Regions from separate parts of the Kitasatospora sp. NPDC059795 genome, predicted to be linked through region 2. Evidence: riboswitches for the same ligand, from Rfam matches in the RefSeq annotation. Region 2 holds a riboswitch; each other region holds the start of a gene.
The links. Region 2 has a riboswitch for cobalamin ahead of ACFV4P_RS06145 (ribonucleoside-diphosphate reductase subunit alpha). Riboswitches for the same ligand answer to the same signal wherever they lie in the genome.
Positions count from the first base shown of each region.

Region 1: linked by a shared signal. The riboswitch ahead of ACFV4P_RS33060 (acyl-CoA thioesterase) and the one ahead of ACFV4P_RS06145 (ribonucleoside-diphosphate reductase subunit alpha) in region 2 are both predicted to bind cobalamin.
Region 3: linked by a shared signal. The riboswitch ahead of ACFV4P_RS24230 (cobalamin biosynthesis protein) and the one ahead of ACFV4P_RS06145 (ribonucleoside-diphosphate reductase subunit alpha) in region 2 are both predicted to bind cobalamin.

Region 1 covers NZ_JBHWID010000026.1:17,761-20,013, reverse strand. The annotation lists gene ACFV4P_RS33070 (MFS transporter) at 1-744, shown strand, start outside; gene ACFV4P_RS33065 (sulfurtransferase TusA family protein) at 741-1,067, shown strand; cobalamin riboswitch at 1,123-1,341, shown strand; gene ACFV4P_RS33060 (acyl-CoA thioesterase) at 1,388-1,816, shown strand; gene ACFV4P_RS33055 (putative Ig domain-containing protein) at 2,046-2,253, shown strand, end outside.
Region 2 covers NZ_JBHWID010000002.1:487,010-489,262, forward strand. The annotation lists gene ACFV4P_RS06145 (ribonucleoside-diphosphate reductase subunit alpha) at 1-1,194, opposite strand, end outside; cobalamin riboswitch at 1,366-1,498, opposite strand; gene ACFV4P_RS06150 (GNAT family N-acetyltransferase) at 1,585-2,097, opposite strand; gene ACFV4P_RS06155 (helix-turn-helix domain-containing protein) at 2,215-2,253, shown strand, end outside.
Region 3 covers NZ_JBHWID010000012.1:155,324-157,576, reverse strand. The annotation lists gene ACFV4P_RS24235 (hypothetical protein) at 115-624, opposite strand; cobalamin riboswitch at 766-914, shown strand; gene ACFV4P_RS24230 (cobalamin biosynthesis protein) at 947-1,891, shown strand; gene ACFV4P_RS24225 (cobyric acid synthase) at 1,974-2,253, shown strand, end outside.

The DNA of each region.
Region 1 (2,253 bases), on a different contig from region 2:
GCCGCCGCCCTCGTCCTCGCCACCCGGCTGCACCCCGACCCGATGCTGGTCGCCCGCGCCGCCGCGGCCCCCGCCGCCGCGGCCCCCGCCGCCGCGGCCCCCGCCGCCGAGCCCGCCGCCGCGGCACCCGCCGCAGCCTCCGCCGCCGAGCCTGCGGACCGGCCGGCCGACGCGTCAACTGCCGTGGTGCGCAACCGCGTTCTGCTCGGCGCCCAGGTCATGGTGGTCACCCAGCTGGTCATGGTCGGCGTGATGACCATGACGCCCGTCCACATGCACGACGCCGGCCGGGGCACCGCCGCCTCCGGACTGGTCATCGCCCTGCACGTCGCCGCGATGTACCTGCCCTCCCCGCTCACCGGACGCCTCGTCGACCGGCACGGCCCGCTCGCCGTCGGCGCCGCCGCCTGCCTCACCCTGGTCGCCGCCGGACTGCTCGCCGCCCTCGCCCCCGCGCACTCCGTCCCGCTGCTCGCGCTCGCCCTCGTGCTGCTCGGCCTCGGCTGGAACTTCGGCCTGGTCTCCGGCACCGCCATCCTCACCGACGGCGTCCCGCTCGCCACCCGCGCCAAGACCCAGGGCAGCGTGGACGTCGCCGTCTCGCTCTCCGGCGCCACCGGCGGCCTCGCCTCCGGCGCCGTCGTCGACCTCTCCGGCTACTCCGTCCTCGCCTTCGGCGGCGGCCTGCTCGCCCTGCTCACCCTGCCCGCCATCGCCACCGCAGCCGTCCGGAGCCGACGATGACCTACCACGTGCCGCCGCAGGCAACCTCCACCCCGTCGCGACAAAGGCTGCCTGCCACGGCACTGGCCTTCGACGGACGCGGCCTGCTCTGCGTCACCCTGCTGCTGCGCCTGCGCGCCGCCATCGCCGACGCCCCCGCCGGCACCCTCGTGCACGTCCGCGCCACCGACCCCGCCGCCCCGCTCGACCTCCCCGCCTGGTGCCACTTCACCGGCCACCACTACCTGGGGCCCGTGGACGAGGACACCTACGCGCTGCGCACCGCCGCCGACCCCGCCCCGACCGCCCCCGACGCCCCCTGGCGCCGACCGGCACAGCCGTAGGGCAGGTCCCGGCGTCTGCCTTCAGACCCAAGGGCGGAGCACCTCGAACGGGGAGATAGGCTGGTCGGGCAGCGGTTCGCCCCGTCCGATCAACGGCGGGAGCGTCGCAAGAGGGAACCTGGTGCGAGTCCAGGACTGCCTCGCAGCGGTGAGCGGGAACGACCGCCGTCACACGCACTGGGCCCGATCGGCCCGGGAAGCGACGGCCAGTAGACAGGCCCTCCACGGGAGATGCCCGCGAGTCCGAAGACCTGCCGCCGCCCGCGGAGCCCACCGGCGCCGCGGATCGTCCGAGCCGCGACTCGCGAAGGAGAGTTCCCGTGGCAGACCAGACCGTCGTACCCGAGGCGGCCGCCGCAAAGCCCGCGCAGGCGTCCCAGGTCACGCTCGCCCACATCATGAGCGAACACGACACCAACCTCTACGGCACCATCCACGGCGGCGTGGTGATGAAGCTCATCGACGACGCCGCCGCCGCGTCCGCCGCCCGGCACGCCGAGGGCCCGGCCGTCACCGCCGCCGTGGACGGCATGACCTTCCTGGCCCCGGTCCGGGCCGGCGACCTGCTCACCGCGCACGCCGAGCTCGAACGGGCCGGCCGCACGTCGATGACCGTCCACGTCACCGTCACCGCGGAACGCTGGAACGCCACCGGCCCGGTCACCCGGGTCGCCACCGGCCGGCTCACCTTCGTCGCCATCGACGCGGAGAGCCGGCCGCGGACCGTCCCGGCGCTGCTGGCCGCCTGACGCGCCGTCAGCCCGTCCGGGCCCGGAACGCCGTCCCACCTGGCGTTCCGGGCCTGCTTTCTGCCGTCGGCGCTACGTGATCACTCTCACGTCTGCGCAAATCCGCCCATTGTGGACGGCGCGCGATCGACATGTTCCGTTCAAGCTCCGCTTACCCCACCATGGCAGCGTGTGCCCGCCTACGCGCGTAGCGCACCCCATGGTCCCTGTGGTTCGAGGAGATTGACAGATGATCAGAACGTGGAAGGCCGCCCGCCCGCTGGCCCTCGCCGCCGCCGCACTGGTGGCCGCCGCCGGCGCGAGCGCCGTCCCGCAGCACGCCACCGCGGCCACCCCCAAGAGCGCCGCCGCGGCCGCCGCCACCCCCAAGCGAGTTCTGTTCGACAACACCAAGGCGGAGACCGCGGGCAACGCCGACTGGATCATCTCCACCAGCC
Region 2 (2,253 bases):
CATGCGGGCGTACAGGGTCTGCGCGGGGATGGTGCGCACGGCCTTGCCGGCCAGCTCGGCCTTGCGGTACGCCTCGTCGAAGTCGGCGCCCCACAGGTCGACCAGCTCGGGCACGTCCGCCGGGGAGAACAACGACCAGTCCTCGTTGGCGTTGACGCGGCGCATGAACTCGTCCGGGATCCAGTGCGCCAGGTTCAGGTTGTGGGTGCGCCGGGCCTCTTCGCCGGTGTTGTCGCGGAGCTCCAGGAACTCCTCGATGTCGGCGTGCCAGGTCTCCAGGTACACGCAGGCCGCGCCCTTGCGCCGTCCGCCCTGGTTGACCGCCGCCACGGAGGAGTCCAGGGTGCGCAGGAACGGGACGATGCCGTTCGACTTGCCGTTGGTGCCGCGGATCAGCGAGCCGCGGGAGCGGATCCGCGAGTAGGACAGGCCGATGCCGCCGGCGTGCTTGGACAGCCGGGCGATCTGCGCGTACCGGTTGTAGATCGAGTCCAGGTTGTCCAGCGGCGAGTCCAGCAGGTAGCAGGAGGACATCTGCGGGTGCCGGGTGCCGGAGTTGAACAGCGTGGGGGAGCTGGTCAGGTACTCCAGGCGGCTCATCAGCTTGTAGAGCTCGGCCACCTCCAGCACCGACTGCTCGGAGGTGCCGACCGCCAGGCCCGCCGCGACGCGCAGCAGGAAGTGCTGCGGGGTCTCGACCACCTTGCGGGTGATCGGGTGGCGCAGCAGGTAGCGGGACTGCACGGTGCGCAGGCCGAAGTACTCGAAGCGGTCGTCGCCGGAGGCGTCGATCAGCGAGTCGAACAGCTCGGTGTGCGCGGCGACGAACTCGGCGGTGGCGTCACCGATCAGGCCCTCGGCGTGGCCGACGGCGATCGAGGCGGAGAACGAGGTGACGCCCTGGGTGGCGGCCTCGTCGGCGATCTCCATCGCCAGCAGGCGCGCGGCCAGCTTCGAGTACTGCGGGTCCTCGGCGATCATCGACGCGGCGGCCTCCACGGCCAGCCCGCGCAGCTCGGCGAAGTCCGAACCGGCGTGGCGGCCGCGCAGCGCGGCGGCGGCGACGTGGCCGGGGTCCACCTGGGGGAGGTCGGTGCTGCGGTCGGTGAGCAGCCGAAGCAGCGCCGCACCGGGGTCGGTGAAGGCGTCGGCGGAACCCTGGGACGGCAGGGTGACTGAGGCGGCGACGGTCAAGGCGCACTCTCTCCTGTGGCGGCGACGGACGTGGATCGAGGTGTCCGGTGGCACACGGGAGGACAGGGGAGGACGGCACGCCGAAACGCTCGATCGGCGCGCGAAAGACCCACCCCCGGCCCGCCCGCGAGGCCGGACGGCAAAGCTGTGCTGCATGGCGTCTGCGGGGATGCCGTGTCGCACACCGTCGGCAGGTCCTCGGACTGCGCGGGCGTCGCTACAGCCCGCTCACCGTTGCGGGGCAGTCCCGGATTTGCACCGGGTTCCCCTGCTTCGACAGCGAGTCGAGCATACATGTTGTGGCGGCTGGAGCTGGCGGCACCAGATGTAGTAGCCGCGTGTCGCGGCGTGGTGCCGCGCGTAGACAACGGGAACCACGCCGGAGAGGCCTCAGAACCGCATCGTGTAGACCATCAGGTCCACCCCGGGGGCCGGCGCCCAGTCCCGTTCCGGGGTCCGGACGAAGCCCAGAGCATCGTAGATCCGATGCGCGGCGGTCATCGTCGGCCGGGTGGAGAACGCCATCCCGGCCAGTCCGAGTTCCCGGCTGCGGTCGATCGCCGCGGACACCAGCGCCCGGCCGACGCCGCGCCCGCGGGCCGCCGTGCCGACCGCCAGCATCCGGATCTCACCCTCGTCCGGACGCGCGATGTCCGCCCACGGGTTGCCGCCCGCGGCGAACGTCACACTGCCGAGCACCGAGCCGCCGGCGCGGTCGACGGCGACCAGCACCTCGGCCTCCCGGTTGCGCCGGGCGGCGTCCCGCAGGAGCTCGACGTAGTCGGACCCGGGGCGGGTGTGGCCGTCGCCGACGAAGGCTTCGACGGTGACCTCCGCGGCTCCGGCGAGGTCGTGGTCGAGGGCGCGGCGGACGAGCGTGACGCGGTCGGTCGGGGAGTGCATCCGGACAGTGTGCCGGACCGCTCCCGGCGCGGATCGGCCAGGTCCGGGTCGAACGGCCCGCCGAGATGGCAGGAATGCGCCTTTGCCGCGAAATCCTGCCAGTGCCATGCTGGGCGGATGCTGAGCAACGTCGCGGTGATCGTGCTGGAGCAGATC
Region 3 (2,253 bases), on a different contig from region 2:
TCCGGGGCCGGCGGCGTGCCGCGCCGAGGAGCAGTCGGAGAGCGAACTCGGCGACCGCTTCCGGGAGTTCACGGCGCAACGCGGGCGGCCGGACGGCCGGGCGGGGGTGCGGGGTCAGCGCTTCGCGCAGGCCGTGGCGCGGAACTCCTCGACGGGGACGGTGCGGGTGGTGCCGCTGCCGTCGGAGGCGGTGCCGTCGTAGCGGACGTTTCCCGGGGCGAGCTGCTTCAGGTCCTCCGGGGTGAAGGCGGTGGCGGTCGACGACCGGGAGTTGTCCTTGGTCCAGCCCTGGAGGTGGTAGGTGGTCCCGGCGTCGAGCGGGGTGGCCGACCTGCCCGTCTCCCAGCCCTCGGCGGGCGCGTCCAGGGTCCAGGTGCTCAGCCCGGGACCGAGGGCGGTGTGGGCGGTCCAGCTTCCGATCGTCTCCTCGTGGCTGCCCTCGCTGGTGGAGAGGGTGGCTCCGTCGATCCGGTGGCCGCAGACCAGCAGGACGCCCAGCGGGCGGCCGTCCTCGGTCACGGAGATCCCGGCGACGGCGTCGCTCTGCACCGCGCACCCCGAGACCGCCGCCAGAGCGGCCAGCGCCGCGGCGCCCTGCGCGGCGCGCCGGACTGCCTGTCGCACGTTTCCTCCCCTTGTCCGCCCGTCCGGGCGGCGAATGTGGCTGCATCCTAGGGCCTGCCTTGGGCCCGTCGGATGCTGCCCGGCCTCGGCCCCGGCGGCGGGCGGGGTGTGACCAAACCCTCCGGGGCCTCGGTTGACTGGTCCGAAGCGGGCGTGGTGGGATCTTCGGGCCAAACGGAGGCAAGCAGAGGAAGCCGGTGCGAGTCCGGCGCGGTCCCGCCACTGTGACCGTTCACCCCGCGCGGGGGTGACCGGAAGTCAGGAGACTCTCGCCTTCGTTCCGTCGATCCAGGGCGCGGACCCTGAGTGAGGACACAACGCCATGCGGGCTGCCCCGTACCTGGTGGGCGCGGTCGCGGGGTATCTCGCGGACGCCCGGCTCGGAGACCCCCGGCGCGGACACCCCGTCGCCCTGTTCGGCACCGCCGCGGCCCGGCTGGAGGGCCGGCTGTGGCGCGACCACCGCGGGGCGGGCGCGCTGCACACCGCGCTCGCCGTCGGCGCCGTCGCGGGCGGAGCGGCGCTCGCCGCCCGGGCCGCCCGTCGCGCTCCGCTCGCCGAGGCCGCGTTGACGGCCGCCGCGACGTTCACCGTCCTCGGCGGGACGTCGCTCACCCGGGAGGCCCGGACGATCGAACGGTCGCTGGCCGCCGGTGATCTGACGGCCGCGCGGGAACGGCTGCCGCACCTGTGCGGGCGCGACCCGTCCGGGCTGGACGAGCAGCAGATCGCGCGGGCGGTGGTGGAGTCCGTCGCGGAGAACACCGCCGACGCGGTCGTCAACGCGCTGGTGTGGGGCGGGATCGCGGGCGTTCCGGGGCTGCTGGCGTTCCGGGCCGTGAACACCCTGGACGCGATGGTCGGTCACAAGTCCCCGCGGCACCGCCGTTTCGGCTGGGCCGCCGCCCGCCTCGACGACGTCGCCGGGTGGCCGGGGGCCCGGCTCACGGCGCTGCTCACCGTCGCCGCGTCCGACTCCCCCGCACGGACCTGGCGGGTCTGGCGGCGGGACGGCTCCGCCCACCCCAGCCCGAACGCCGGCCAGGCCGAGGCCGCGTTCGCCGGCGCCCTCGACGTCCGGTTGGGCGGCACCCTCCGCTACGGCGAACGCGTCGAGCACCGACCGGTCCTCGGCGCGGGCCGCCCCCCGGTGGCCGTCCCCGACATCGCACGCGCCTGCCGTCTCTCCCGCCGCGTGGGCGTGCTCGCCCTCGCCGTCACCGCCGGCGCGCGCTGCCTGGTCCTCGCCCGGGCCGGACGCACGTGACCGCGCCGTCGCGTCCTCGCACCGTACCGGTCGCCCGGCGTGTTCTCCCTTCCTTTCCTCTCTCCTCCGAAGGAGGCCGTCCGTGAGCGGTGCGTTGTTGGTGGCCGGGACGACCTCGGATGCCGGGAAGAGCGTGGTGACGGCCGGGATCTGTCGGTGGCTGTGGCGGCAGGGCGTGCGGGTGGCTCCGTTCAAGGCGCAGAACATGTCGCTGAACTCGTTCGTGACGGCCGACGGGGCGGAGATCGGGCGGGCGCAGGCGATGCAGGCGCAGGCGGCGGGGGTGGAGCCGGAGGCGGCGATGAACCCGGTGCTGCTGAAGCCGGGTGCGAACGGCCGGAGCCAGGTGGTGCTGATGGGGC